DNA from 2 places in the Actinoplanes sp. NPDC049668 genome. Region 2 is predicted to be linked to the other one. Evidence: riboswitches for the same ligand, from Rfam matches in the RefSeq annotation. Region 2 holds a riboswitch; the other holds the start of a gene.
The links. Region 2 has a riboswitch for thiamine pyrophosphate ahead of thiE (thiamine phosphate synthase). Riboswitches for the same ligand answer to the same signal wherever they lie in the genome.
Positions count from the first base shown of each region.

Region 1 (14,786 bases), on a different contig from region 2:
AGGCCCTCGCGGCGGGCGAGCACGCGACCAGCCTGGTCCTGGACGCCTACCTGCTGCGCGGGATGAACTTCGCGGGCTGGGCGCCCGCGCTGGCCGAGTGCGCGGTCTGCGGCACGCCCGGGCGGCACGGCGCGTTCTCGGTGCCCGCGGGCGGCTCGGTCTGCCCCGACTGCCGCCCGCCCGGCGCGGCACACCCGGCACCGGCGACGATAGCCCTGATGGCGGCCCTGACCAGCGGCGACTGGGAGGTCGCCGACGCCACCGAGCCACCGGTACGCCGCGAGTGCAGCGGGCTGGTGGCAGCACACCTGCAGTGGCACATGGAGCGCAACCTGCGCGCGCTGCCACTGGTCGATCGACGGGAGAGCACCTCGTGACGCGTCCGCCAACTCCGCACACCTCCGGAGCCCGCCCGCCGGCCCTGCCGGCCGGCGCGATCCCGAAGCACGTCGCGGTCGTGATGGACGGCAACGGCCGCTGGGCCAAGGAGCGCGGCCTGTCCCGCACCAAGGGCCACGAGCAGGGCGAGTATTCGCTCTTCGACACCATCGAGGGCGCGATCGAGCTCGGCATCCCCTACCTCTCGGCGTACGCGTTCTCCACGGAGAACTGGAAGCGTTCGCCGGAGGAGGTCCGCTTCCTGATGGGCTTCAACCGCGACGTGATCCGGCGGCGCCGTGACCAGCTGGTCGACCTGGGCGTCCGGGTGGTGTGGTCGGGCCGCGCGGGCCGGCTGTGGAAGAGCGTGATCTCGGAGCTGCAGACGGCGGAGGAGATGTCGAAGGGCAACTCCAAGCTGACCCTGCAGTTCTGCGTGAACTACGGCGGCCAGGCGGAGATCGCGGACGCGGCGGCGGCGATCGCCCGCGACGTGGTGGCGGGCCGGCTCAAGGCCGACAAGATCAACGAGAAGACGATCGCGCGGTACCTGTACCACCCGGAGATCCCCGAGGTGGACATGTTCCTGCGCCCCTCCGGCGAGGAGCGCACCTCGAACTTCCTGCTCTGGCAGTCGGCGTACGCGGAGCTGGTCTTCCTCGACACGCTCTGGCCGGACTTCGACCGCCGCCACCTCTGGTACGCCTGCGAGCTCTACGCCAAGCGCGACCGCCGCTTCGGCGGGGCGATCCCCAACCCGGTGGCCCCGCCTAGCCTGTGATGACCGCGACCGCGGCGTCCACGTCGGACAGGTCCGGTAGCACGGCGTGCGCGCCGGCCAGCGCCAGCTCGGCCATGCTGGCCGAGCCGGTGGCGACCCCGATGGCCAGCGCGTCGTTGGCCAGCGCCGCCGTCACGTCGTGGGGGGTGTCGCCGATCACCACGGCCCGGAAGCGCTCGCCGTACTTGGCCTCGGCCCGCTGCCGGCACCGCCGCACCAGCGTGGCCCGCACGCTGTCGTCGGTGCCGTAGCCGCCGATCTCCGTATCGAAGTCCGCGGCGAGGCCGAACGCGGCGACCTTGGCGGCGGCCACCTGCGGCACGTTGCCGGTGACCAGCGTCTGCACCACGTCGCCGCGCGCGCCGAGCTCGTCGAGCGCGGCCCGCACGCCCGGCATCAGCGCGCCCTGCTCGGCGAAGAGGTGCCGCGAGACGTGCACCTCCTCGACGTAGCGGGCGAAGAACCGCTCCGGCGTGCAGTCGGTGACGCCGTGCGTGGCGAAGACCTCGGCGCAGATGTCGAGGTCGGTCCGCCCGCCGAAGTTCGGCGTGGCCCGCCACTCGACGCCGGTGACCGCGGTGAACGCGGCACGCCAGGCCTGGGCCGCGACCCCGCCGCCGCGCAGCAACGTGTTGTCGATGTCCCACATGACCAGGCGTCTCACCGCTCCGCCAGCCGGCGCTCGACGTGCTCGACCTTGGCGTGCAGCGCGTCGGTGACGCCGGGCCGGATGTCGGCCTTGAGCGAGACCGACACCCGCGGCGCGTGCGCGGCGACGGCGTCGACCGCCTGCTTGACCACGGCCATCACCTCGTCCCACTCGCCCTCGACGGTGGTGAACATGGCGTCGGTGCGGTTGGGCAGCCCGGAGGCCCGCACGACCCGGACGGCCTCGGCCACCAGGTCACCGACGGACTCGCCCGCGCCGAGCGGGGTGACGGAGAAGGCAACAAGCATGCCCTCATCCTGACAGGGTCGCTCCGCGGCCAAGGCAATGACCAAGCTCACCTTCGGCAGCACGAATCGTTTGTCGTCGAGCGCGAGGTTCGTCGGGAGCTGGCCCGGTAGTGGCCCTGAATCGGCCGCGGAAACCCAGAAACGGCGTTCAGGTACCTCCCTGAACACCTTCCCAGTTTGCGGCGCAATCTGGACCGTGGACCCCTTAATGCGAATTCGCCGCTCTGGTCGGGTGCTGGCTACCGTCGCCGCATGCCTGAACTGACCGAGCCGACCGTTCTCCTGCACGCCGCCTTCCTGGAATGCCGCGACGAATGGGGCCCCGGGCTGCACGAGGACGGCTTCGGCCTGAACGCCGCCGACGACGTGGACTCACCGGAGGGCTTCGCCGGCTGGGTGCGCCGACGCCTCCACCTGACCCACCGGGCCGGGGAACCCTGCCCGGAGGAGAAGCACGGCTCACCGCGCTGGATCGTCGAGGACGGCCGCGTCCTCGGCGGGATCGACCTGCGGCACAGGTTCGACGACGGCATCGGCCACGTCGGCTACGGCGTACGGCCATCGGCGCGCCGTCGCGGCCTGGCCGGCTGGGCGCTGGCCGAGATGCTCGGCGAGGCCCGCGCTCTCGGCCTGGAGCGGGTCCTCATCCCGTGCCTGGCGGACAACGTCGCCTCGGCCCGGACGATCGAACGCAACGGCGGCGTCCTGGAGGGCATCCGCCATCTCGAGCACGTGTCGGTGCGGCGCTATTGGATCGCGCTGAACCGGTGATGGTCCGACCGTCAGCGATAGGCGGCCGCCTGCAGGGTGAACAGCTCCGCGTAGAGACCGTTTCTCGCCATCAGGTCCTGGTGGGTGCCGGCCTCGGCGATGCCGCCGTCCGCCACCATCAGGATCAGGTCGGCCATGCGGACGGTGGAGAAGCGGTGGGACACCAGCACCGTGATGGCGCCCGTGCGCGCGCCGACCTCGCGGGCCGATTGTGCGTAGCGCTCGAAGAGGGCGTGTTCGGTCAGTGGGTCCAGCGCCGCCGTCGGCTCGTCGAGGAGCAGGAGCAGCGGCTCCTCGCGCATCATCGCCCGGCTCAGCGCGACTCGTTGCCATTGGCCGCCGGAGAGCTCCTCGCCGTCCTCATAGGCCTTGCCCAGGTGGGTATCCAGGCCCTGGGGCAGGCGGTCGATAACCAGTTCCGCATCCGCGCGGTGCACCGCCTCGAGGACCGCGCCGGTGTCGCCGGCCCGGTGCAGGTCGCCGACGCCGATGCTCTCCCGGGCCGGCGCGTCGAGCTTGACGAAGTCCTGGAAGCTCGCGGCGATGCGCTCCCGCCACCGGTCCGGATCGATGCGGCGGAGGTCCACGCCGTCTACGGTGATCTCGCCCGAGGTCGGCCGGTAGAAGCGGGACAGGAGCTTGACCAGGGTGGACTTTCCCGCGCCGTTGTCGCCGACGATCGCCACCGTGGTGCCGGCCGGAATGTGCACGGTCACGTCGCGCAGCACGTCGGCTTCGGTGCCCGGGTAGCGGAATGCCACGCGGTCGAAGCGGATCCCCGCACGGAGCGCCGGCGGCACCGGCTGGTCCGCCACGACGGGGTCGGCTGCCAGCTCGGTCTCCCTGCGCAGCCAGCGCACCCGCGCCAGGGCCCGGGCGTTGCGCTGCAGGGCGCCCGCTACCGCGACGACGCCGGCCGCCTGTGCGTTTGTCTGCACGGCGAGGGTGATCACCAGGACCACGTCGCCGACCGAGCGCTCACCCGCGATCGCCGAGCGGACCACGATCACCACCGCGGCGACGTACCCGATAGCGAAGATCATCTGGCCGATCAGCCGCAGGCCCAGCCCGGCCAGCTCGGCCCGGCGTAGCGGAACCTCCTCATCCCGGCGTGCGGCGGTCTGGCGCTGGCGCAGCACCCCCTGCAGCCCGAAGAGGCGGATCTCCTTGGCGGCGGCCGGGCTGACCGCCAGCTCGAGCAGATGCCAGCCGAGCCGCCGGGACTCGGCCGTCGCGAGCTCGGCGCGTTCCAGCCGGGCCTCGCCGATCCTTCCCGCGATCAGCGGCGGCACCGCGAACAGGGGCAACAGCAGCAGCCACGGCTCGACCCCGGCGAGCAGTACGGCGGTCAGCACGATCTGAGCGGAGAGCGTGACAGCGGTGAGCACGCTCTGTACGCCGTTGGCTATCTCCCAGCTCTCCTTGCGCAGCAACTCCATCCGGTCGGCATAGTCCCGCCGCTCGTGCTGATCGACCCCGGCCGTGCCGTGTGCGAGGTCGCCGATCTCCCGCTCGACGCGCAGGTGATGCAGGTCGGCCAGCTCGAAGAAGAAGATGTGGGCGAAGTGCTCCATCGTGAGGCTCAGCAGCGCGACCAGCGCCACCGCGACCGCCGCCCAGACCGCCGCATCGGTGTCCCCGGCGAGGGTCGCGTCGGTGGCCACGGCGAGGAAGACGGCGATGAGTGGCGCGCTCACGTTGCCGAGCAGCATCAGGAAGCCGGAGATCAGCAGCCGTCCCCGGCTCGCCTTCCAGGAGGAGCCGAGCACGCCGGTGATGCCGAGCCACAGGTCACGCATCGGCGGTCTCCTCGACCAGATCGTCGTCGCCGGACGGTTCGTCCTCGGCGAAACGGGCGGCTTGCAGCATGAACAGCTCCGCGTAACGGCCGCCGGCGGCGAGCAGCCCGTCGTGGGTGCCGGTCTCGGTCACCCTGCCGTGCTCCAGGACCGCGATCCGGTCCGCCCGGCGTACGGTGGAGAACCGGTGCGAGATCACCAGGCTGGTCGCCCCGCTGGTCAGGTCGAGGAACCGCTCGAAGAAGGCCACCTCGGCGCGCGCGTCCAGGCTCGCCGTCGGTTCGTCGAGGACGAGCACCCTGGCGCCGCTCTCGACCGCGATCAGCGCCCGCGCGATGGCGATGCGCTGCCACTGGCCGCCCGAGAGTTCGGCACCGTCCGTGTACTGCCGGGACAGCGGGGTGTCGAGCCCGGCGGGAAGCTCTGCCACGAACTCGAGCGCGCCGGCCCGGCGCAGCGCCTCCTCGATGGGCTCGTCGTCTTGCAGGCCGCCGGCGCCGAAGCCGACGTTGTCGCGGACCGGAAGTTCGAAGTGGACGAAGTCCTGGAAGATCGCGGCGACCTTGCGCTGCCAGGCCGCGCCGTCGAAGGTGCGGATGTCGACGCCGTCGGCGGTGATCCGCCCCGACTCGGGCTCGTAGAGGCGGGCGAGCAGCTTGACCAGCGTCGTCTTGCCGGCACCGTTGAGGCCGACGATCGCCAGCGAGGCACCAGCGGGAATGACGAGGTCCAGCCCGTCGAGCACGGGTGGCGCGTCCGGGGCGTACCGGAAGGTCACCCGCTCGAACCGGATCTCCCGGATCGGCAGCTCGGCCGGCGGCGTCTCGCTGCCGCCCGGGTCGGCGGCCGCCAGGGTCAGCTCGCCGAGCCGGGTCAGCGCCTGCTGCGCGTTCATGCCGTACTCGGTCTGCACGTCGGACTCCGCGATGAACGCACCGATCCGGATCGAGGAGAGCGCCGCCTGCATCACGATCATGAACGCGCCGACGCCGAGCACGCCGGTGGCCGACGCCCGCGCCACGGCGGCCAGCACGCCGCCGAGCAGCACGAACGCCGTGAGGGTGTAGAGCACGTACGGCCCGTAGAAGATGCGGCGACGCTGCTGCCAGACCGGCACCGAGCTGGCCATGAACGCGTCCGAGTAGCGCTCGCCCACCCAGCCGAGGAGGCCGAAGACGCGGATCTCCTTGGCCGCGTCGGCGGTGAAGAGCAGATCGCGGAAGTAGAAGCGACGCCGCCGGACCCGCTGGTGCGTCATGAAGATCCGGCCGAAGACGGAGAGGCCGACCCGGTACCCGAACCGGATGACCAGCCCGGCCAGCAGCACGGCCGCGCCGGCCCACCACTCGTACACGACGGCGACGACGACCGCGGCCGCGACGGTCTGCAGATAGCGTGAGAGCAGCGCGATGAAGCCCGCGCAGGCGGCGCCGGGTGTCCAGGCCGTCATGCGCAGCATGTTGACGCCGTCGGCGGCCTGGTCGAGCACCTCCGGATCCTCGAGTACGGCGACACTCGGCCCGGCGAACGAGTCGGCCATCAGCCGGTCGCGGACCCGGTCGTCGAGCCGCCGGCGCAGCACCTCGCCGAGGAACGCCTGCACCGGCAGCAACAGCTGGATGGCGAAGAACAGCGCCGCGGCGGTGATCAGGTGGTCGCGCAGTTGCTGCCAGGCCGACGAGTCGACGCCGCCCTCCACCGCGGCGGGGACGCCGGCGATGACCCCGGCGGTGGCGAGCACGAAGCCGATGGGCAGCAGGCCCGCGATGATCTGCAGGAGGACGGCGCCGCCGACCAGGGCCGGCCCTCCGCCGAGCAGTAACCGGAGGATGGCCCGGCGCTGGTCCCAACGGCCCCGCATCCCGCCGGTGAACTCGCCCCACACCGACCTGCTGACGGCGTCGCCCGCGCTCTGGTCGACCATCACCACCCCCGAGGCATCGATCAGGAGCATTAACCTACCGGTGACCGCCGACGGAAATCGCCCCCGTTTCCACCGGCCAATGTGCGGCGCAGCACGGTGTCGGGGTGTGTCAGGCTCACCCCGATCACCGGCAGGTCGTCGATCATCACCTGGGCAGGACCCAGATCGGGTTGGTGTAGAACCACAGGTCGCCCCAGGGGTCGGCGTCGCCGATCACGTCGAGCTTCGGGCCGGCCGGGTCGATCGCCGCGCCCAGCGGGCCCGGCTGCGTGCGCTTGCCGTCCGTGCCGCGCAGGCGCAGGTAGAACGGCTTGTCCAGGCGGCCGAGCGGGTACGTCACCGACAGCCTCGCCGAGTCGCGCGACACCTCGAAGGACTTGACCACCCGGGTGTCCGGCGCCGTGAAGGCGTCGCGGGACGCCACCGGGCCGGTGACGGTGCCGACGATCACGTCGACGCGGGACAGGACGGGCACGAACTGGGCCCAGTTCGGCCGGTCCTGCAGGTCGATCTCCAGCGTCAGCTCCGTCGCCGTGCCGCGCCGCACGTGCACGACGCCGCCGAGCGGCGTACCGGATGAGCGCCGGCGGTCGCCCGCGACCCGGACCCGCGCGTCGACGGTCTTGACGAGGCGGCCGTGGTCGACCCAGACCCGGCCGGCGCGCAGGCCGTCCATGACCGCCCGGTACGAGAACGAGGTCGCGCCCACGTTGGTGCGCCCGTAGAAGCCCGGCCAGAAGTCGCCCGCGCCGGTGTTGACCGTCGGCGTGTACACCGGGTCGTTGTAGCGGCCGTTGGCCTCGAAGTCGCTGCCCGGGCCGCGCTCCGACTGGTCCAGGTAGTTCACGTGGCTGTCCGAGTTCACCGTCACCCACCATGCCCGGCCCTCGGCGAGCAGGCTGTCCCAGAGGCCGCCGACCGTCGCCGTCATCCAGTCGAAGCCGCCCCAGGTGCGGTACGCCTCCAGCGGGTAGCCCGGGAACGAGGCCGCCGACGGGCTGTTGTCGTAGAGGCCGCGCGCGCCGCCCCGGCCGTTCGGCGCCTTGATGCCGGCGGCCTGGTGGCCGGGCGCGCCCTCCATGCCGATCGCGACGCTCGGGTCGGCGTCGCGCCAGTTGCGGATCTCGTGCGGCGAGTCGATGCCGCGCCGGGCCGGGTGGTTCGCCAGGAACAGCGCGCCGCCGACCTTGCGGTCCCGGACCTGTTCGCCGAGGAACTTGATGCCGGCGATCGCCATGGCCTCGTTCTGTTCCGGCGTGTTGGTCGCCGGCAGCTGCGAGCCGTCGTAGGTCTGCTCGAACCGCTTGAGCACCGCGACCTCGTTGCGGCTCGGCTCCACGAAGACCGTGGCGTGCTCGGCGGCGGGGATGTTCCACTCCAGGCCCTGGAACGTGAGCAGTTCGGGCAGCGCGGAGCGGGTCGCCAGGATGTCCGGGTTGACCTTCTCGACGCCGATCCTGGCGTGCGCGTTGCTGCCGTGGTCGGTGATGACCAGCCAGTCCAGGCCGTACGCGTGGCCGTGCCCGGCCTGGTCGATGACCCGGTACTGGCCGTCGGAGCTGTGCTGGGTGTGAATGTGGTGGTCGCCCGCCAGCCAGCGGAAGCCGCCCTTCGCGGTGCCGCCGCCGGCCGGCCCGTGTGCGTGCGGCAGCCCGGCCGCGGCCGACGGTGTGGCCAGCACCGACGCGGCCGCGCCGGCGCCGAGCAGGCCGGCGCCGCGCAGGAAGCCGCGGCGGGAGACGTCCGACGGCGACAGCTCGCTGTCGGGCACGCTCAGGTCGTGCGCGGCGGGCGTGCCGGCTCCGGCGGCGTCGTGCGGGTGATCGTGGTGGTGGCCGTGACCCATGTCCGTGGCTCCCAAAGATCGACAGGGATGTCCGCGTCAATCTCGTGGCGACGTTCCAACACGGGGTGTCAGCCGGATGACCCCGCGGCGAACATGAGCGCAAGTCGCAGATCGACGCCGGTCAGCCGATGATCGGGCGGAAGAGGCCGGTCTGGATGCTGATGGTGAGGATCGTTGCCGAGAGGACGGCGGCGCCGATCAGCAGGGCCGTGTCCGCGCGGCCGAAGACCTGGCGGCGGGCGCAGGTGCGGGGCAGGCCGGAGTCGAAGCCGCGGGCGTCCATCGCCAGCGCCAGCCGGGCGCCGCGCCGCAGGGCGCCGACCAGCAGGGCGAACGCGGTGGACCCGAACAGTCGCAGCCGCGCGGCCGGGTTGCGGCCGGCGTCGATGCCGCGCGCCCGGCGGGCCAGGCTGAGCATCTGCCACTCCTCGCCGAGCAGCGGGACCATCCGGAAGGCCGCGAGCGCGCCGATCGCGAAACGGGCGGGCGCCCTCGCGTTCTGCACCAGGGCGTCCGCGAGGTCGGTCGGGTCGGTGGTGGCGAAGACGATGATGCCGGGCAGGGCGACCGCGAAGAGCCGCAGCACGAGGCCGAGCGCGCCCATGACGACGCCGGTGGTGATGTCGAACGGGCCGAGCGAGAACAGCTGCGCGCCGGTGCGGTCGGCCGCGAACAGCACCATCGTCACCAGGATGCCCGCGGCCGCCAGCGCGAGCGGCCAGGCCCGCCGGGCCAGCACCCGGTAGCGGACGCCGAAGAGCGGCAGCAGCGCCAGCTCGATCGCGAGCGCGAGGCCGGGTGTCAGCGGGTCGAGGGTCGCCACCAGCGGCAACGAGAACAGCAGCGCCGCGCCCAGCTTGGCGACCGGGTTGCGCCGGGCCAGGACAGCGGTGGCGTCGGCGACCGGTTCCAGCACGAGGGTCATCCGGCGCCGCCCAGGACGACAGTGCGGTCGGCGAGCGCGGTCACGAAGTCGTCGTCGTGGGTGACCGCGACGATGCCGCAGCCGTCGTCGCGCAGCCGGGCCAGCAGCTCGACCAGCTCGATCCAGGTGCGCCGGTCCTGGCCGAAGGTCGGCTCGTCGAGTACGAGCAGCCGGGGCGCGGCGGCCAGCGCCGTCGCGACGCTCAGCCGCCGGGCCTCGCCGCCGGAGAGGGTGTACGGGTTGGCGCCCGCCAGCCGGGTCAGCCGCAGCCGGTCGAGCAGCTCGTCCACGATGGCGGCGACGTCCGGGCGGCCGAGCCGGCGGGGCCCGAGGGCGAGCTCGTCGGCCACTCGGGACGTGACGAACTGGTGTTCCGGTGACTGGAAGACCGAGCCGATGCGCTGGGTGAGCGCGGCGGCCCGCCACTTGTGCGGCGCGCCGCCCGGCGCCGCGTCGACCGAGCCGGAGGTCGGCGCGAGCAGCCCGCCGAGCAGCAGGGCCAGCGTGGACTTGCCGGCGCCGTTCGGGCCGGTCACGGCGAGCGCCTCGCCGGCCCGTACGAGCAGGCTGGTCTCCGCCAGGCGGTGCCGGACGGTGACCCGCTCCGCGCGTACCAGGGGATCGCCCGGGGGAGCGACGGCCCGGTGCGCGGGCAGCGGCCGGCCCGGCACCCAGACGCCCTGCTCGGCGAGCTCGTCGCCGAGCTGCGAGAAGACCGCCGCGGGCGCGCCGTCGGCGCGGACGCCGCCGCCCGGCTCGAGGACGACCACCCGGTCGACCAGGGTGAGCGCGTCGGCGACCCGGTGCTCGACCAGGATCAGCGTGGTGTCCGGGTCGTGCGCGCGGGCGATCGCCGAGCGGATCAGCGCGCCGCCCGCCGGGTCGAGGTTCGCGGTCGGCTCGTCGAGCAGCAGCAGGTCCGGCCGCGGCGCCAGGACCCCGGCGAGGGCCAGGCGCTGCTGCTCGCCGCCGGACAGGGCGGCGGTCCGGCGGCCGATCGGGTACGGGAATCCGACCCGGTCGAGCGCGGCGGACACCCGCGGCCAGATCTCCTCGGCGGGTACGCCCCGGTTCTCCAGGCCGAACGCCACGTCGTCGCCGCTGCGGGCCATCACGAGCTGGGTCTGCGGGTCCTGGAAGACGATGCCGACCCGCTCGCGGGCCTTGACCGGCTCGAGGCCGTCGATCTCGACGGTGCCCTCGGACTCGCCGGAGTCCTCGGGCAGCAGCCCGGCCAGCGCGGCGAGCAGGGTGCTCTTGCCGGCACCGGAGGGTCCCAGCAGGAGCACCCGCTCGCCGTGCGAGATGCGCAGGTCGACGCCGCGCACGGCCCAGGCCCGGCGCCCGGCGTGGCGCCAGCCGAATCCGCGCAGCACGACCTCGGGCATGTCAGACCAGGGCTCGGTCTCGGCCCGCGGCGAAGCGGTCCAGCACGCCGGTCGGCGCCAGCGCCCGGGTCAGTGCCCAGGAACCGACGCCCGCGATGATCGTGCTGCTGACGATGGTGAGCAGCGCGTACGGGATCCGGTAGTCCCACAGGTCGTAGGCGGCGTTCCAGGCGAAGAAGTCGAAGACCGCCGCGCTGAACCCGGTCAGCAGGCCGGCGAGCAGGGCCGCCGGCAGCTTCCACGAGCGGTACAGCAGCAGCGCGAACGCCAGCTCCGCGCCGAGGCCCTGTACCAGGCCCTGCGGGATGACGGTGGCGCCCCAGGCCGCGCCGAGCAGCGCGGAGATGACGGCCGCGACCGTCTCGGTGTACAGCGCGGCGCCCGGCTTGCGGATGATCAGCCCGGCCAGCACGGCCGGCATCAGCCAGACGCCGTAGAGCAGCGCCTGCGCGGGCGGGAAGAAGGCGAACAGGCCGTCGGTGGCGCTCCAGACCAGGTTCCAGGCCCAGAAGATGACGCCGAAGGTGACGGCGATGATCGATGCGACGATGATGTCGATCGTGCGCCAGCGGAAATTCATTCGTGCCTCCCAGCTCATACCGGGAGGAGACGCTGCGCCGGTCCGGGTGTCGCCCGGACGCGGCGCGGCTGGAGAAAGACCGAGCTCCCTGCGCTGGCATTACCCAGATCAGGTTCGAGGGTCTGCGGTGTCACCCGCACTCTCAGCGCTGTGCGCTCCCCTGTCGGTGAAGTCGGTCCGCGCCGCGTCTGCGCGTCGCGAACAGGCTCCATTGCATGTGTTTCGATGACGCTAACACCGTGCGTACGGAACAGCGTAGGAGGCGTCACATGGAGATCAAGGCGAGAGGGCTGACCTTCGACGTGTACGAGGGCGGCCCGGTCGACGGCCCGCCGGTGCTCCTGCTGCACGGCTTCCCGCAGGACCACCGCGAGTTCGATCTCATCCTGCCCCGGCTGCACGCCGCCGGGCTGCGCACGTACGCGCTGGACCAGCGCGGCTACTCGCCCGGCGCCCGGCCCGCCGCGGTCGCCGAGTACCGCCTCGACGAGCCGACGGCCGACGCGATCGCGGTGCTCGACGCGCTGGGCGTGGAGAAGGCGCACGTCGTCGGCCACGACTGGGGCGCGCACGTCGGCTGGCTGCTGGCCGACCGGCACCCCGAGCGGGTCAGCACGCTCACGGCGGTCTCGGTGCCGCACCCGCGCGGTCTCGGCGTCGCCCTGCACAACCAGCCCTCGCAGAAGCTGCGGTTCGCCTACATGGGCCTGTTCCGCTCCCGGATCGCCGAGCGGCTGCTGCTCGCCGCCGACGCGAGAGTGCTGCGCTCGATGCTGCGCCCGATCGGCACCCGCGCCGACCTGTACACCACCGCGATGCGCGAGCCCGGCAGGCTGACCGGCGCCTTGAACTGGTACCGCGCGATCACCGCGGGTAGGCTCGCCAAGGTCGGCAAGATCACAGTTCCCACCACATACGTTTGGAGCGACGGCGACCCGGTCGTCGGCCGGTCGGCGGCGCTGTCGACCGCCACCTGGGTCGAGGCGGATTACCGGTTTGTCACCCTGCGCGGGATCGGCCACTGGGTGCCGGAGGAGGCGCCCCAGGCGCTGGCCGACGTGACTCTCGACCGCATCGGCGTCTGACGCCGCTCGGGCCGCCGGTCGCCGCGCCGTCACGAGGAGGCGCGATGGCCGTTCACGAGTCCGAGCGACAGCGCTGGAACCGCAACTTCGCGGACCTGCTGCAGGAGCTGCGGGTCACCCAGACGGGCGTGCAGGTCCTCTTCGCGTTCCTGCTGACGCTGCCGTTCAGCAGCGGCTTCCCGGAGACCACGCAGTTCCAGCAGGACACCTACATCGTCGCGCTGATGTCGGCCGCGTTCGCCGCCGCGATGATCATTTCGCCGGTGGCGTTCCACCGCGCGCTGTTCCGCAAGGGGCGCAAGCCGGAGCTGGTCCGCTACGCGCACCGGATGGCCACCGGCGGCCTGGCCTTCCTGCTGATCTCGATGGTCAGCAGCGTGCTGCTGATCGCCGACTACCTGCTGAACATCTGGGCCGCGAGCGTCCTGGCGGCGATCACCGCCGCCTGGTTCCTGACGTTCTGGGCGGCCATCCCGTTCGCCCGGCGCGCCTGGATGGACGAGGAGTACGAGGAGACCGAGGCTAGCGGGCCTTAGCGGGCTTGAGCCCCATGTCCTTGAGCTCGAGCGCCGCCAGCGCCTGGACCGCCGCCGCGTCGCCGTTGCGCCAGGACTGCGCGATGTCCGGGCCCAGCTTCGTCAGCTCGTTCAGCGGCCGCCCGGCCAGGGCACGCAGCGCAAGCAGGTCCTGCCCGGCCGGCTCGGCGCGGACCTTGCAGGCCACCCCGGCCCGGCGCATCCAGCGCAGCCGCAGCGGCAGCCAGACGAAGAGCACCAGCGCCAGCGGCCCCACGACGATCGCCAGCGAGACGACCAGCGCCAGGTTGTCCGCCATCTCCTGCTGCTGGCGGCCGGCCTCGGCGAGCCGGTCGGCGGCGCCGGCGGCCTTGGTGAACGGCGCGGTCAGCTCGTCGCCGACCAGCGGGACCCGGCCGACCTTGCCGGAGATGTCGTTCATGTTGCCGGCGATGCCGACGCCGGCCTCCTGCAGCTTCTGGCCCGGGACGCCGAGCTTCTCGACGAGGTCGTTGATCCACATGCCGGCCCGGATCCAGGCGTAGATCCAGAGCACGACGAAGAGGTCGGTGAATACCTGGCGTACGGCGGTTGGCAGCCGATCGGCGTACATCTTCACGCGCGTCAGCGTGCCATGACACGGCTAGGAACGCTTGTCGGCGCACTCCGGACAGGTACCGAAGATCTCCATAGTATGCGAGACGTCGACGAAGCCGTGGTTGCCGGCGACCTTCTCGGCCCAGGTCTCCACGGCCGGGCCCTCCACCTCGACGGCCCGCCCGCACGAGCGGCAGACCAGATGGTGGTGGTGGCCCTGGCTGCACCGGCGGTAGAGGTGCTCGCCGCCCGGCGGGCGCATCACGTCGATCTCGCCGGCGTCGGCGAGGCCCTGCAGGGTCCGGTAGACGGTGGTCAGGCCGACCCGCTCGCCCCGGTTGCGCAGCATCGCGTGCAGGTCCTGCGCGCTGTTGAAGCCCTCGGCCTCGGCGAGGGCCGCGCTCACCGCGGTCCGCTGCTTCGTGTTCCTGACAACGGTGCCCTCGTCCCCGCTGCCCTCACCCTGTCCGGTCATTTGCCCTCCCTCGCATGGCTCACGGCGTCGGCGACGATGTGTGCGACGTGTTCGTCCACGAGTGAGTATGCGATCTCCCGCCCCCGGCGCGCACTGCGCACCACGCCGGCGCCGCGCAGAACCCGCAGGTGCTGCGAGACCAGCGGCTGGGGCGCGCCGAGCTTCTCGACCAGTTCGTGCACGCAGCGTTCCCCGGCGCCGAGCTCCGCGACGATCGCGACGCGGATCGGCGCGGAGAGCGCCCGGAGCAGCTCGCCGGCCGCCTCGTACGCCTCGTAGCCGCTCGTCACCGGGGCAACGTTACTGCTCATCGGGCATCCGCCTGAAGAACGACATCCGGCGGCTCCGCCTCGACCCCCGTCCAGGGATAGCCGGTGCCGGCCCGCCGGCGCAGCGCGCGCCAGGTGGCGCTGCCGACGGTCAGCGCGACGAAGACCGCGATGGCCAGGATCACGATGGTGGCGCCGGGCGCGGTGTTCACCTCGCCGGCCAGCGTGATGCCGGCGGCGGCCGCGCCGACCCCGATCAGCATGGCCAGCGCCATCGTGCCGCGGAAGCCGCGGGTGACCTGCTGCGCCGCGGCGACCGGGACCACCATCAGGGCGCTGACCAGCAGCAGCCCGACGGTGCGCATGGCGATCGTGACGGTCACGGCCGTGGTCACGGCCATCAGGAGATTGAGGGTACGCACGGGAAGCCCGGAGACGCGGGCGTACTCCTCGTCGTTGCAGACCGCGAAGAGCGCCTGCCGCAGCCCGAGCATCG
Region 1 covers NZ_JBITLR010000003.1:64,288-79,073, forward strand. Annotated here, with positions in the region: gene recO (DNA repair protein RecO) at 1-377, shown strand, start outside; gene ACIBSW_RS12845 (isoprenyl transferase) at 374-1,159, shown strand; gene ACIBSW_RS12850 (HAD family hydrolase) at 1,149-1,823, opposite strand; gene ACIBSW_RS12855 (MTH1187 family thiamine-binding protein) at 1,820-2,116, opposite strand; gene ACIBSW_RS12860 (GNAT family N-acetyltransferase) at 2,369-2,887, shown strand; gene ACIBSW_RS12865 (ABC transporter ATP-binding protein) at 2,899-4,686, opposite strand; gene ACIBSW_RS12870 (ABC transporter ATP-binding protein) at 4,679-6,640, opposite strand; gene ACIBSW_RS12875 (histidinol-phosphatase) at 6,756-8,456, opposite strand; gene ACIBSW_RS12880 (energy-coupling factor transporter transmembrane component T) at 8,578-9,381, opposite strand; gene ACIBSW_RS12885 (ATP-binding cassette domain-containing protein) at 9,378-10,769, opposite strand; gene ACIBSW_RS12890 (ECF transporter S component) at 10,771-11,349, opposite strand; TPP riboswitch at 11,417-11,521, opposite strand; gene ACIBSW_RS12895 (alpha/beta fold hydrolase) at 11,619-12,434, shown strand; gene ACIBSW_RS12900 (DUF6328 family protein) at 12,479-12,970, shown strand; gene ACIBSW_RS12905 (hypothetical protein) at 12,957-13,562, opposite strand; gene ACIBSW_RS12910 (Fur family transcriptional regulator) at 13,593-14,021, opposite strand; gene ACIBSW_RS12915 (metalloregulator ArsR/SmtB family transcription factor) at 14,018-14,332, opposite strand; gene ACIBSW_RS12920 (metal ABC transporter permease) at 14,329-14,786, opposite strand, start outside.
Region 1: it holds a riboswitch for thiamine pyrophosphate, as region 2 does, so the genes downstream of both, ACIBSW_RS12890 (ECF transporter S component) here and thiE (thiamine phosphate synthase) in region 2, are expected to answer to the same signal.

Region 2 (14,786 bases):
GTCAGAAGTCGATCGACGAGGTCAAGATGAAGCTCGCCGGAATGGGCCTGGGCCTGAAGGACAGCGCACCGTCCTTCGACCCGGCGCACGTGGTCGACTCGTTCGGCGACGTGGACTACGACACCGACGACTACCGCGAGACCGAGCAGCTGTAACAGCGCGGCCGCGCCGCACTGCCCGGTAAATTCCTGAAGGAGCATCAGAAATGCCCACGCCCACCAAGGGTCCCCGCCTCGGCGGCAGCCCGGCGCACGAGAAGTTGCTGCTGGCCAACCTGGCCACGGAGCTCTTCCGGCACGGGAAGATCAAGACCACCGAGACCAAGGCCAAGCGCCTGCGCCCCCTGGCGGAGCAGCTGATCACCAAGGCCAAGCGCGGTGACCTGCACTCCCGTCGCCGGGTGCTGACCGTGGTCAAGGACAAGGACGTCGTGTACGCGCTGTTCGAGCAGATCGCGCCGCGTTACGGCAACCGTCCGGGTGGCTACACCCGGATCACCAAGACCGGTCCGCGCAAGGGTGACGCCGCTCCGATGGCCGTCATCGAGCTGGTCGAGGAGCTCGAGGTCGCGGCCACCACGGCGCCGGCCAAGAAGGCGGCCCGCAAGGCCGCCGCGCAGCAGGACAAGGTCGAGGCCCTCGCCCGCGAGGACGAGACCCCCGCGTCCGACGCCGGCGACCAGGGCACCGAGGCAGCGGCCGACAAGGCCGAGGGCGACGACACCGACGCCAAGGCCTGATCCTTCGCAAGGTTGTGAGGCCCGGCACCCTGGTGGGTGCCGGGCCTTCCTTCTTGTACGGCTACCCAGTCCACGAACTTTGCGGGGTAACAGGTCGACATGGACGAAACAACGCGACTGCGCCTGGACGTCTCCTACGACGGCCGGGAGTTCTCGGGCTGGGCCGCGCAGCCGGCGCGGCGCACCGTCGCCGGGGTGCTCGTCGCGGCGCTCGAGCGGCTCGTCGGCCCCGACGTCCCGCTGGGCCTGACCGTGGCCGGCCGCACCGACGCCGGGGTGCACGCCACCGGCCAGGTCTGCCACATCGACCTGCCGACGGCCGCCTGGTCGACACTGGAGGGCTCGCTGCTGCGGCGGCTGGCCGCGCTCATGCCCCCGGACGCCCGGGTGCGTGCCGTGACGCCGGTACCGTCCACCTTCGACGCCCGGTTCTCCGCCACCTTCCGGCGCTACGAGTACCGGGTCGCCGACACCGTCTCCGGGCCCGAGCCGCTGCGCCGCTACGACACGCTCTGGTGGGTACGGCCGCTGGATCTCGGCCGGCTGCGGGAGGCCGCGGCGGGGCTGGTCGGGCTGCACGACTTCGCCGCGTTCTGCAAGCGCAAGGAGCACGCCACCACCGTGCGGGCCATCACCCGGCTCGACTGGCGGCGGGAGCCGGACGGTGTCGCCGTCGCCACCGTGCAGGCCGACGCGTTCTGCCAGGCCATGGTGCGCAGCCTGGTCGGCGCCATGCTGACCGTCGGCGACGGCCGGCGGGACGCGGCCTGGCCGGCGAAGCTGCTGACCTTGCGGGAGCGGTCGAGCGAGGTGACCGTCGCGCCCGCGCACGGCCTGACGCTGATTGCGGTCGGCTACCCGGCGGAGTCGGAGTACGCGGACCGGGCCGAGGCCACCCGCCGCCTGCGCGCCTAGGTCCTAAGGCTGCCCGGCCCGGTTGCTGATGATCGTCTCGTCCAGGTAGTGCCCGATCAGGTCTGCGGTGATCCGTTCCGCGTACGGGTCGTCGTCCTGGACGAGGCTGCCGTCCGGTCGGGCGATCACGCAGTAGAGCAGGAAGTGCCCGCGGTGCTGCCAGCCGACCTGGGCCAGCGGCTCCGCGAGCGGATCGCTGCCGAGCCCGCCCATCGCGGCGAAGCTGCCCCGGCCGGTCTCGACCAGCGCGGCGGCGTCCGCGGAGACCTGCGCCGCACCGGCCTCCTCGGCGAGGTTGAAGACGCCGACGGTGACCTGGTAGCCGCCGAACGGCGCGATCAGGCCCGCCCGGACCACCTGGTCGCAGCCGTGTTCGGCGAGCAGGGCGCCCAGCTCGCCGGTCGTGGCGATGTGGCAGTCGGTGTCGATGTGGGTCATCGTGATCTGGTACGGGGTCGCGCCCGAGACCAGGCGGATCTCCGGCTGCGGGAACACCTCGCGCTGGCTCAGCGGCTCGGCGTCCACCTCGCGCGAGGCGATGGCCGCCGAGGAGACCGCCGGCGGGGCCGCGGAGTCACCGCGTCCGCGCCGCTCGTCGGCGACGATGAAGAACGCGCTCAGCCCGATGATCGACACGATGATCACGGCGCCCATTCCGCTCATCAGCGTCTGCAGCGCCCGCTGCGCCTGCTGCGCCTGCTGCGGTGCGCGGGGCGTGCGCCAGGGCCCGCGCCACGGCCCGGGCCAGGGCCCGCGCCGCGGCCGCTGCGGCCGGGCGGCGTGCGAGTGCGCGGATCGGGCGTGCGCGGCGCGGGTCTGCCGGTGCTGCGGCGGGGCCTGTCGGGTCAGGCCCTGCCGAGCGAGCACCTGGCGGGCGAGGGCCGGTCCGGCCAGCGCCTGTCGCGTCAGAAGAGCGAGTCCGCCCTCCGGGTTCGCGCGATGTGCGGAGCGGGGGTGCGGGTCGCCAGGCATGCAGGTCACGGTAGGAGCGCACCGTGATCGATGGACGCACAGGCTGTGCGGCACCCCCGGCGGCCTCCCGTCGTTGCGGTCGAGCGGTTGAGGGAGGATGGGCGTCGTGACCGCCGACCATTACTTCAGCGCCGAACCCGCCGCGCCCGACAATCGGAGCCGCATCGAGTTCACCGCCGCCGGGCGGGCCTATGCCCTCACTGTCGCGGCGGGTGTGTTCTCCGCCGGGCGGCTCGACCCCGGCACCGCCGTACTGCTGCGCAAGGCGGACCTGCCGACGGCCGCCGCCGGCGGCACCTTCCTCGACCTCGGGTGTGGCTACGGCCCGATCGCGTGCGTGCTCGCCACCGAGGCGCCGGCGGCGACCGTGTGGGCGATCGACGTCAACGCCCGGGCCCGCGACCTGACCGCGGCGAACGCGGCCGCGCTGGGCCTCGTCGGTCGAGTGAAGGTGGCGTCCCCGGACGACGTGCCCGGTGACGTGGGGTTCGACGAGATCTGGAGCAACCCGCCGACCCATGTCGGCAAGGCCGAGCTGCACGCCCTGCTGGAGCGGTGGCTGCCCCGGCTGAAGCCCGCCGGCGTCGCCTGGGTCGTGATCAACCGGAACCTGGGCGGTGACTCGCTGCACGCCTGGCTCACGTCGCTGGGCTGGGACGTGGCGCGTACGGCGAGCCAGCGGGGTTTCCGGGTGCTGCGCGTGAGCCGGAAAACCGGCTGACCCGCCGACGGTTGTCGGGGAGGATGCTCGCGTGGGTTATGTAGACGTCTCAGGCGTCGGATTCGTGCTGCCGGACGGCCGCGAGCTCTTCTCCGACGTGTCGTTCCGGGTCGGCGAGGGCGCGAAGGTGGCGCTGGTCGGCCCGAACGGCGCCGGCAAGACCACCCTGCTGCGGATGGTCGCCGGGGACACGCCCACGCCGGTCGGCAGCATCGCCCGCGCGGGCGGGCTCGGGGTCATGCGGCAGTTCATCGGCATGATCGGCGATGACCGTACCCTCGAGGATCTGGCTTTGTCCCTGGTCGCGCCGCCGCTGCGCGCGGCCGGCGGTGCGCTCGCGGCCGCGCAGGCCGCGCTGGATGCGAGCCCCGACGCGGAGAAGGCGCAGCTCGGGTACGCCAACGCGATCGCCGGCTGGGGCGAGGCCGGCGGTTACGACGCCGAGGTGCTCTTCGACGTCGTGGCCGTGTCCATTCTCGGCAAGCCGTGGGACGAGGTCCGGCACCGCGGGGTGCGCACGCTCTCCGGCGGCCAGCAGAAGCGGTTCGCCCTCGACCTGCTGCTGCGCGGCGGCGACGAGGTGCTGCTGCTCGACGAGCCGGACAACTTCCTGGACGTGCCGGGCAAGCGCTGGCTGGAGGCCCGGCTGCGGGAGTCGCCGAAGTCGGTGCTCTACGTGTCGCACGACCGGGAGCTGCTGGCGCAGACCGCGGATCGGGTCGTCGCCGTCGAGGGCGGCGGCGCGTGGACGCACCCGGGCGGCTTCGCGTCGTGGCACGAGGCCCGCTCGGATCGCCACGAACGCCTGCTCGAGCTGCGCCGGCGCTGGGACGAGGAGCACGAGAAGCTCCGCGAGCTGGTGTTCACGCTGAAGAACAAGGCGGCGTACAACGACGGGCTGGCCTCGCGTTATCAGGCGGCGCAGACCCGCCTGCGCAAGTTCGAGGAGGCCGGGCCGCCGCCGCTGCCGCCCAAGGAGCAGTCGCTGCGGATGAACCTGCGCGGCGGGCGTACCGGCAAGCGCGCGGTGATGTGCACGGGCCTGGAGCTGGAGAACCTGACGTTCCCGTTCGACCTGGAGATCTGGTACGGCGACCGGGTAGCGGTGCTCGGCGCGAACGGCACCGGCAAGAGCCACTTCCTGCGGCTGCTGGCCGCCGGCGGCACCGCGCCCGATGTGGACAACAAGCCGGTCGACGGCGCGCCGCTGGCGCACGTGGCGCACAGCGGCGTGGCGCGGCTCGGCGCCCGCGTCCGGCCCGGCCACTTCTCGCAGACGCATGACCGCCCGGAGCTGCTGAAACGCACCCTGGTCGAGATTCTGTGGCGCGGCGACGACCACCGCAGCGGCACGGACCGGGCCGGCGCGATGAAGGCGCTCAACCGCTACGAGCTCGCGGCGCAGGGCGACCAGGTCTTCGGCACGCTCTCGGGCGGCCAGCAGGCGCGGTTCCTGGTGCTGCTGCTGGAGCTCTCCGGCGCGACCGTGCTGCTGCTCGACGAGCCGACGGACAACCTGGACCTGGCCTCGGCGGAGGCGCTCGAGGAGGGGCTGCAGGCGTTCGAGGGCACGGTGATCGCGGTGACGCACGACCGCTGGTTCACCCGGGGCTTCGATCGCTTCGTGCTGTTCCAGGGCGACGGCGAGGTCGTGGAGACCCCGGAACCGGTCTGGGACGTCCGCTGATCCGGCGGTGACGCGCGTCACCCATGTTGATCATGGATGACCTGATGCCTGATTTTCGCGGGCGAAAGGCCTGCGTGCGTGCTCTCCGAGGTGGTGTGGACACCCACTGTGGAGCGACGAGGGGGCTTTACGGCCGGCCCGGTGCGGGGTTACGGTCTGCGCGGAACCAACCCCACGGGAGTCCGGTGCACCGGGCTGAGAGGGGGGCTGTCGCTGCCCCCGACCGTCGAACCTGATCCGGATCATGCCGGCGCAGGGAGGAGCGCGTTGTGGGCCCTGATTTCCCGCACCTTCATCTCATCACCGACGCCCGGCGCGGGCGTGCGCCGCTGGCCGTCGTCGCCGCCGTGGTCGCCGCGGCGCGCGGGCGCGGCGCGACCGGGCGACTGGCGGTCCAGGTCCGCGTCGAGGACGACGCCACCGACCGGGAGACGTACGAGCTGGCCGACGCCGTGCTGGAGCTCTGCCGGCCGCACGGCGTGATGTGCCTGGTCAACGACCGGTTGCATGTAGCGCTGGCGGTCGGCGCGGACGGCGGGCACGTCGGCGCCGCCGACCTTCCCGTCGCGGCGGCGCGCCGGGTGCTCGGGCCCGCCGGCGTGCTCGGCGCCACCTGCCGCGACGCGGCGGCCGCCCGGGCGGCACGGCGCGCGGGCGCGTCCTATCTGGGCGTCGGGCCGGCGTACGTGACCGCGACCAAGTCCGGCCTGCCGGATCCGCTGGGCCCGGCCGTCGTCGGCGACGTCGCCGCCGCCGTCCCGGACACCCCGATCGTCGCGATCGGCGGCGTGACGGCCGCGAACGCGGGCGCGCTGATGGCCGCGGGAGCCGCCGCGGTCGCGGTCGTCGCCGCGATCGCGGACGCGGCGGATCCCGGGCGGGCCGCGGCGGAGCTGCTGGAGGTGCTCAAGTGAGCGAGGTCGTGGTCGTCGGCGGCGGCATCATCGGGCTCTGCATCGCCTGGCGATGTGCGCAGCGCGGGCTGGCGGTGACCGTCCACGACGACGGCGGGGACGGCGGCGCCTGGTACGCCGCCGCGGGAATGCTGGCGCCGGCCGGCGAGGCGGGCTTCGGGCAGGAGGCGCTGACCGAGCTCATGGTCGAGTCCGCGGGCCGGTGGCCCGGGTTCGCCGAGGAGCTGAGCCGGGCGTCCGGCATCGACGTCGGCTACGACCGCACGGGCACGCTGACCGTCGCGTTGACCGCCGACGACGTCGCCGCGGCGCAGCGGCTCTGGGCGTACCGGCGAGGGCTTGGTCTCGGGTTGAGCCCGCTCGGGCCGAGCGCGCTGCGCGAGCTGGAGCCGGCGCTCTCGCCGCGGCTGCGCGGCGGCGCGCACGCGCCCGACGACCGGCAGGTCGATCCGCGCCGGGTCGTCGCAGCGCTGCGCGCGGTCCTCGGGCCCGCCGTGCTCCGGCGCCGGGTGGACGAACTGCCGGCGGGCGTGCCGGTGGTGGTCGCGGCCGGGTCCGGGACCGCCGCGCTGACCGGGCTGCCGGTGCGGCCGGTGAAGGGGCTCGTGCTGCGGCTGCGCGGCGAGCCCGGCCTGCTGCGGCACGTGGTCAGCGGCTGGGCCGACGGGCGGCACGTCTATCTCGTGCCGCGCGCCGACGGCGAGGTCGTCGTCGGCGCCACCCAGGACGAGCGTCAGGACAGCACGGTGACCGCCGGGCAGGTCCTCGATCTGTTGCGGGCCGCCACCGACCTGGTACCCGAGCTGGGCGAGTGCGAGCTGACCGAGACCGTGGTGCGGCACCGGCCGGCGACCCCCGACAACGCGCCGCTGCTCGGCGCGCACACCGGCGGCCTGATCATCGCCGCCGGGCATCACCGCAACGGGGTGCTGCTCGCGCCCGTCACCGCCGACCTGATCGCCGAGCTGGTGGCGACCGGGAAGGCCGATCCGCTGCTGGACGCGTTCGCGCCGGGGAGGTTCGCATGAGGGTCATCGTCAACGGCGCCGCGCGCGACGTCGAAGTAGCCGACGTCGCGGCGCTGGTCGCGCAGCTGACCGAGGCCACCCGGGGGGTCGCGGTCGCCGTCAACGGCGAGGTCGTGCCGCGGTCGGCGTGGCCCGGCGCGCCGCTGCGCGACGGCGACCGCGTCGAGGTGCTCACGGCGGCGCAGGGTGGCTGACATGTTCGGCGAGTCCCGGCTGATCCTGGGCACCGGCGGCGCGGAGAGCCTGGCCGCGCTCGAGGCCGCCGTCATCGCCTCGGGCACCGAGATGGTCACCGTCGCGCTGCGCCGGGTGGACGCCGCCGGACCGGGGCTGCTGCCGATGCTGGACCGGCTCGGCATGCGGATCCTGCCCAACACGGCCGGCTGCTACACGGCCGCCGACGCGGTGAAGGCCGCACACCTGGCCCGGGAGGCCTTCGAGACCGACCTGGTGAAGCTCGAGGTCATCGGCGACGAGCGCACCCTGCTGCCGGACGGGGTCGAGCTGCTGCGTGCGGCGGAGACCCTGGTGGCGGACGGGTTCCAGGTGCTGCCGTACACCAGCGACGACCCGATCCTGGCCCGTCGGCTCGCCGACGCCGGGTGCGCGGCGGTGATGCCGGCGGGCGCGCCGATCGGCTCCGGGCTGGGCATCTCCAACCCGCACCACATTCGGCTCATCCGGGACAGCGTCGACGTGCCGGTGATCCTGGACGCGGGCATCGGCACCGCCTCGGACGCGGCGCTGGCCATGGAGCTGGGCTGCGACGCGGTGCTCATCGCGAGCGCGATCACCCGGGCCGAGGACCCGGCGCGGATGGCCGCCGCGATGCGGCACGCGGTGCGGGCCGGGCGGCTGGCCTTCGGCGCCGGCCGGATTCCCCGGCGCTTCCACGCGCTCGCGTCCACATCGGACGAGGGGCGGCCGGAGTGGTGATCCCGTCCGGCGTCGTCGTGCTCACGGACCGCCGGCTCGCGGCGCGGCCGCTCGTCGAGGTGGTCGCGGCCGCGGTCCGCGGCGGCGCGGGGTGGGTCATCCTGCGCGACAAGGACCTGGCGTACGCGGCCAGGCGCGCGCTGGCGACGGCCCTGCGGGCCGTGGTACCGCCGGGCCGGCTGGTGGTCGCCGGCCCGGATCCGCTCGGCGGCGACGCCGTGCACCTGTCGCGGACCGATCCCGTGCCGCCGGATGCCGGGATCGTCGGGCGCTCCTGCCACGGCGAGCCGCGACTCTCCACGGAGGACTATGTGACGCTCTCGCCGATCTACCCGACGGAAACCAAGCCCAGCTACGGCCCGGCGCTGGGCCCGGCGCGGGCCGCGGAGCTCGCCGGCGACGTGCCGTGGCTGGCCCTCGGCGGGATCGACTCGCCCGCGCGGGTCGCCGAGTGCATGGCGGCGGGCGCCGCCGGGGTCGCGGTGCTCGGCGCGGTGATGCGGGCGGCCGATCCGGAGGCCGTGACCGCCGGATTTGTGGCGGCGGTGCAGGCATGACGCCGACCGTGGTGCTGACCATCGCCGGCTCCGATTCCGGTGCGGGCGCCGGCATCCAGGCCGACCTGAAGACCTTCGCGGCGCTGGGCGTCTACGGCGTCTCGGTGCTCACCGCGGTGACCGCGCAGAACACGCTCGGCGTCACGGCGATCCACTCCGTGCCCGCCGAGGTGGTCGCCGCGCAGCTGACCGCGGTGCTCGACGACTTCACCGTCGCGGCCGTCAAGGTCGGCATGATCGGGGATCCCGAGGTCGCGGCCCTGCTCGCCGCGCGCGCCGCCGAGCTGCCGGAGCTGGTGGTGGATCCGGTGCTCGTCGCCACCAGCGGCAGCCGACTCTCCGGCGTCGCGGCCGTCGAGCCGCTGATCCCGTACCCCCGGGTCCTGACGCCGAACCGGCACGAGGCCGGCGCCCTGCTCGGGCGGGAGGTGGGCACGGCCGAGGAGATGGCCGATGCGGCCGCCGAACTCGCGGCCCGCGGGCCGGAGGCGGTGGTGGTGACCGGCAGCGAGCTGGCCGTCGACGTGCTGCACCACGACGGGCGCACGGTCGTGCTCTCCGGCGAGCCCGTCGCGACCGCCAACAATCACGGCTCGGGCTGCACGTTCTCGTCCGCGATAGCGGCCCGGCTGGCGCTGGGCGACGACGTCGTCGCCGCGGTGCGTTTCGCCAAGAAATACGTCGCCGGGGCGCTCGCCGGCGGCCAAAACTGGAAGCTCGGCCGGGGGCCGGGACCGCTGCACCACTTCGTCTGAGGGGTCGATCCGGCGATCGCGCGATCCCGTGCGGTCGCACGCCGCCCTGTTCGTCACGATTGGGGAGGAAATATGAGGCGCAAGGTGTACGTCGAGGGATCCCGGCCGGACCTGCGGGTGCCGTTCGCGGAGGTCGAGCTGTCGGGCGACAACCCGCCGGTGCGGCTGTACGACACGTCCGGGCCGGGCAGCGATCCCGCCGTCGGGCTGCCGCCGCTGCGCGGCCCCTGGATCGCCGAACGCGGCGACGTCGCGCCGGTCGCCGGCGCCGGCACGCCGCTGGCGGGGGAGCGGCCCACCCAGCTCGCGTACGCGCGGGCCGGGCTGGTCACCGCCGAGATGGAGTTCGTCGCGATCCGCGAGGGCGTCGAGCCCGAGGTGGTCCGCGAGGAGATCGCGGCCGGGCGGGCCGTGCTGCCGGCCAACGTCAACCACCCGGAGATCGAGCCGATGATCATCGGCTCGCGGTTCCTGGTGAAGGTCAACGCGAACATCGGCACGTCCGCGGTCACCTCCTCGATCGCCGAGGAGGTCGACAAGCTCACCTGGGCGACGAAGTGGGGCGCCGACACCGTGATGGACCTCTCGACCGGCAAGCGGATCCACGAGACGCGCGAGTCGATCGTGCGCAACTCGGCGGTGCCGATCGGGACCGTGCCGATCTACCAGGCGCTGGAGAAGGTCGACGGCGACCCGGTCAAGCTCAGCTGGGAGATCTTCCGGGAGACCGTGATCGAGCAGGCCGAGCAGGGCGTCGACTACATGACCGTGCACGCCGGGGTGCTGCTGCCGTACGTGCCGCTGGCCGTCGACCGGGTCACCGGGATCGTGTCGCGCGGCGGCTCGATCATGGCGGCGTGGTGCCTCGCCCATCACACCGAGAACTTCCTCTACACCAACTTCGCCGAGCTCTGCGAGATCCTGGCCCGCTACGACGTCACGTTCTCGCTCGGCGACGGCCTGCGGCCGGGCTCGATCGCGGACGCCAACGACGAGGCGCAGTTCGCGGAGCTGCGGACCCTCGGTGAGCTGACGCACGTCGCCTGGGAGCACGGCGTGCAGGTCATGATCGAAGGGCCGGGCCACGTGCCCATGCACAAGATCAAGGAGAATGTGGACCTGCAGCAGGAGCTGTGCGCCGGTGCCCCGTTCTACACGCTCGGCCCGCTGACGACGGACATCGCGCCCGCGTACGACCACATCACCTCGGCGATCGGCGCCGCGATGATCGGCATGTTCGGCACCGCGATGCTCTGCTACGTCACGCCGAAGGAGCACCTCGGGCTGCCGGACCGCGACGACGTGAAGGCCGGGGTGATCGCCTACAAGATCGCCGCGCACGCCGCCGACCTGGCCAAGGGCCACCCGGGCGCGCAGGACTGGGACAACGCGCTGAGCAAGGCGCGGTTCGAGTTCCGCTGGGAGGACCAGTTCAACCTGGCGCTCGACCCGGACACCGCCCGGGCGTACCACGACGCGACCCTGCCGGCCGCGCCCGCCAAGACCGCGCACTTCTGCTCGATGTGCGGCCCCAAGTTCTGCTCCATGAAGATCACCCAGGAGCTGAAGGAGTACGCCGCACGCGGGATGAAGGACAAGAGCGACGAGTTCGTGAACGCGGGAGGTCGCGTGTACCTCCCGGTCACGTCGCCTCAGAGCTTGTAGAAGTTGACGTAGTGGTCGGGGGTGAACCAGGTCTCGCGGGTGGACCGGTTCACCACGATCCGGTACGCGTCCCGCGCGGCGCCCCGGGCCCGGGGATAGACGTCGTACTCGCTGTAGGTGGCGTTGAGCGGCAGCTGCCGTTCGCGGTTCTGGAACGTGCCGCCGGTGTAGTTGTACTGCCCGTACGGCCAGCTGTACCAGCCCGCGCTGGTCGGCCAGCCCAGCGAGCTCCACCCGGTCCGCGCGGTGCGCGCGGCCGAGCAGCGCGACATCGTGCAGGTGGAGTAGACCGCGGCCTCGGCGGCCGGCGTGTGTGTCGGCGCCACCACGGCGGGGGCGACGAGGCCGGCGGTGGCGAGCGCGAAGGTGATCGCGATCGCCGACGCCAGGCGGCGTAGACGGGAGGGTCGGTGTGCGTCAGGGGTCATGGCGGACTCCGATGCGTCAGGGCCCATGGCGTTGGGCCGTGACTACATGGTCAGTCCGCCGGCGGACCCGCGGTACATCCCCGACTCGTCATTACATTGGTGTTCGACTATGTGTTGCCGGCTATTGGCCGAGGCCGCTGACCCAGTCCACGTAGTCGGAGTCCCGGCCGTGCCGGGGCTTGCCGTCCTGGCCCGGTTCGGCGTGGCGCTGCCGCGGCACCGGGGTGACCGACAGCGGCGCGCTGATCGGACTCGGCTGCGGCAGCGGCGCGCTGATCGCCGTCGGCTCCGGGACCAGCGGTTCGGCGTTCCGGCCCCGGGCGGGCCCGCCTCCGCCGGCCGGCGGGCGGCCGGTGAAGGCGTCCGCGACGTTCGCGCGCCGCCCCTTGCGGCGGGGCGTCGCCGGCTTGCGGGCGGCCACCGGCGCCGGTACCGCTGCTCCGGCCTGCGGCTCGGCGGCCGCCTCGGTGCTCGGCTCCGGCTTAACGCCGGAGGAGGTCTCCGCCGGGCGGGCGGGCGCACCGGGCGCCCCCGTGCCGGCGGCGGCGATCGCGGAGTCGGACCGGCCGGTCCGCTTCGGCAGCGGCGGCTTGTCCTGCCCCGGCGCGCCCGCGTCGTCGTCGTCCGGGCCGGGGCCGCGGCGCACGACCGCGGCGAGCACCGACCCGAGGACCCCGGCGCCGGCGGCGGTCATCGCGGCCCAGTAGGGCACCACCTGGTAGCGGTCGTCGCCCGCGCCCGGGCCCGCGATCAGGTACGCGAGCGTCAGCAGCGCCGGCCCGGCCAGCCCGGCCAGCGCGATGGTCAGGATGGGCAGTTCCCGGCGGCGCGCGACCCAGCCCAGCGCCAGGCCGATCAGAAACGCCAGCGCGGGCATCGTCGCCAGCGCGGTCCGCTGCGTCACCGCGGACGGCAGGAAGCCGGCGTCGAACACCCCGAGCCGGACGGCGGGCAGCGGGTCGCTCGGCGACAGCGACGGCGCGACCGAGATCACCGCGAGGACCCAGACCGCGATTGAAGTGACGACGATGCTCCACCGCGCCACCGCCTGCGCCAGCGCGGCCCACGCCGCGAAGATGCCGACCAGCGCGCCGAGCCCGGCGCAGATCGCGATCACGACGACCTCGTTGACGCCCGCGACCTGGGCCGTGCGGGCCGGCTGCATGGTCAGCGGCACCACCACGCCGGCGCCGAGCGCGGCCGCGAAGGAGAGCGCCAGCTCGGTGCCGACGCCGAGCCGGACCCGGTCCGGGTACCAGCGCCGCAGCAGCACCGCGCCGGCCAGCGCGCCGGCCGCGGCCGCCACCATCGCGAACCAGGCGATCCACGCGAGCTGCGCCGTCCACTGATCACGCGTGGTCACGTCCAGCACACGCGTGAGTCGCACGATGCCGAGCCCGTACGCCACGCCGAGCTGACTCGCGCCGGCCAGCGCGGCGACGCCAAGGGTGGCCGCCAACAGCTTGGCCCAGGTCCGAAATGCCATGCCAGGCACGTTACGGGCTGCTGTGGAGCGCGGCCAGTCCACGGCGCGCTTCTTAAGGCTGGCCAAACCTCCGGCTAGGCGGCGACTCCGCCGTCCTTCAACTCAACGATGCGGCCGATATACGCAGTGTCACCCGCGTTGGTCAGCATGTGTGTCTGGCCGGGCTCCCGGAACACCACGCCGCCGGTCTCCTCCTCGACGTCGATGCGCTCGCCCGCGGCCGTGTGGATCACGTTCCGGGCGCCCTGGACGGCGACCACCACGTACGCCAGGCCGTGGTGGTGCAGGGGCTGCGTCTCGCCCGGCCCGAGCGCGATGTGCCAGATCCGCACCCTGTCGTTCTCGAGCATGATCTGCTGCCCGACGGGGCTCAGCGCCTGATCGCTCACAGCTCTCCTACCTGGGGGAGGACCCGGGAAGCGATCAGCTCCACGTGGTCGAGGTCGTCCATCTCGATGATCCGCAGATGCACCCGGGTCGCGCCGATCGCGGCCAGCTCGCCGATCCGCTGCACGAGCGCGTCCGGCGATCCGACCACCGGATCCTCCGGCGGCAGGGCGCTCGGCACGTGCAGGGGCGCCGCCCGCCGCTGTGCCTCGGACTCGGTACGCCCGACGGCGACCACCACGCCCGCCGACAGCCGCAGGTCGCGCCCGTGGCGGGCGGCCGCCGCGCGTACCCGGGAGAAGCCCGCCGCCGTCTCCGCGACGGTCTTGAACGGCATGTTGAACTCGTCCGCGAAGCGGGCGGCGATCTCGGGCGTGCGCTTCGGGCCGCGGCCGCCGACGATGATCGGCGGCCCGGGGCGCTGCACCGGCTTGGGCAGCGCGGGCGCGTCGAGCAGCCGGTGGTGCTTGCCGTCGAAGGAGAACCGCTCGCCCTCCGCGGTCGCCCACAGCCCGGTGATGATCGCGAGCTGCTCCTCCAGCCGGTCGAAGCGCTCGGCCAGCGGCGGGAACGGGATGCCATACGAGGTGTGTTCGCGCTCCAGCCAGCCGGCGCCCATCCCGAGCTCGATCCGGCCGCCGCTCATCGCGTCCACCTGGGCCACCATGATCGCCAGTGGTCCGGGCAGCCGGAACGTCGCCGAGTTGACCAGCGTGCCCAGCCGGATCCGGGAGGTCTCCCGGGCCAGGCCGGCGCACGTGATCCAGGCGTCGGTCGGGCCGGGCAGCCCCAGGTCGGCGCCCATCGACTGGTAGTGGTCGGCGCGCAGGTAACCCTCGAAGCCCGCGTCCTCGGCGAGCCGGGCCAGCCGCAGCTGGTCCTCATAGGTCGCGCCGCGGTGCGGCTCGGTGAACAGGCAAACGCGCATGTGCCGTCCTATGCCATCAGCAGTTCGTGTAGCTCCGCGCTGCAGCGGGCCACCTCTTCGAGATGTGCACCCCGGCCGAGCGTGCGGGGCCGGGGGATCTTGATGTCGAGGACCTCGCGGATCCGGCCGGGGCGCGGGCTGAGCACGACCACCCGGTCGGCGAGCAGCACCGCCTCGTCGATCGAATGGGTGACGAAGACGATCGTGGTGCCCAGCTCCATGTGCACCCGCTGCAGCTCACCGGAGAGCTCCTCGCGGGTCAGCGCGTCCAGCGCGGAGAACGGCTCGTCCATGAGCATCAACCGCGGGTTGGCGATCAGCGAACGGCACAGCGCCACCCGCTGCTGCATGCCGCCGGAGAGCTCGTGCGGCAGCCGCTTCTCGAAGCCGGACAGGCCCGTCATGGCCAGCAGTTCGTGTGCGCGCGCCCGGTGCGCCGCCTTGCGCCAGCCGAAGATCTGCACCGGAAGCAGCACGTTGTCGAGCACCGAGCGCCAGGGAAGCAGGGCCGGGCGCTGGAACATCATGGCGATGTCGCGGCGCGGCCGGTCCACCAGGTCGCCGGAGACCCGTACCTCGCCGGCGGTCGCCGGCAGCAGGCCCGCGACCAACCGGAGCAGGGTGGACTTCCCGCAGCCCGAGCGGCCGAGGACGGCGACGAACTCGCC
Region 2 covers NZ_JBITLR010000006.1:703,630-718,415, forward strand. Annotated here, with positions in the region: gene ACIBSW_RS27950 (DNA-directed RNA polymerase subunit alpha) at 1-155, shown strand, start outside; gene rplQ (50S ribosomal protein L17) at 206-739, shown strand; gene truA (tRNA pseudouridine(38-40) synthase TruA) at 839-1,654, shown strand; gene ACIBSW_RS27965 (hypothetical protein) at 1,658-2,626, opposite strand; gene ACIBSW_RS27970 (methyltransferase) at 2,733-3,347, shown strand; gene ACIBSW_RS27975 (ATP-binding cassette domain-containing protein) at 3,379-5,034, shown strand; TPP riboswitch at 5,199-5,310, shown strand; gene thiE (thiamine phosphate synthase) at 5,304-5,948, shown strand; gene thiO (glycine oxidase ThiO) at 5,945-6,976, shown strand; gene thiS (sulfur carrier protein ThiS) at 6,973-7,170, shown strand; gene ACIBSW_RS27995 (thiazole synthase) at 7,172-7,912, shown strand; gene ACIBSW_RS28000 (thiamine phosphate synthase) at 7,906-8,469, shown strand; gene thiD (bifunctional hydroxymethylpyrimidine kinase/phosphomethylpyrimidine kinase) at 8,466-9,224, shown strand; gene thiC (phosphomethylpyrimidine synthase ThiC) at 9,297-10,889, shown strand; gene ACIBSW_RS28015 (ribonuclease domain-containing protein) at 10,877-11,317, opposite strand; gene ACIBSW_RS28020 (hypothetical protein) at 11,439-12,803, opposite strand; gene ACIBSW_RS28025 (cupin) at 12,878-13,153, opposite strand; gene ACIBSW_RS28030 (LLM class F420-dependent oxidoreductase) at 13,189-14,118, opposite strand; gene ACIBSW_RS28035 (ABC transporter ATP-binding protein) at 14,127-14,786, opposite strand, start outside.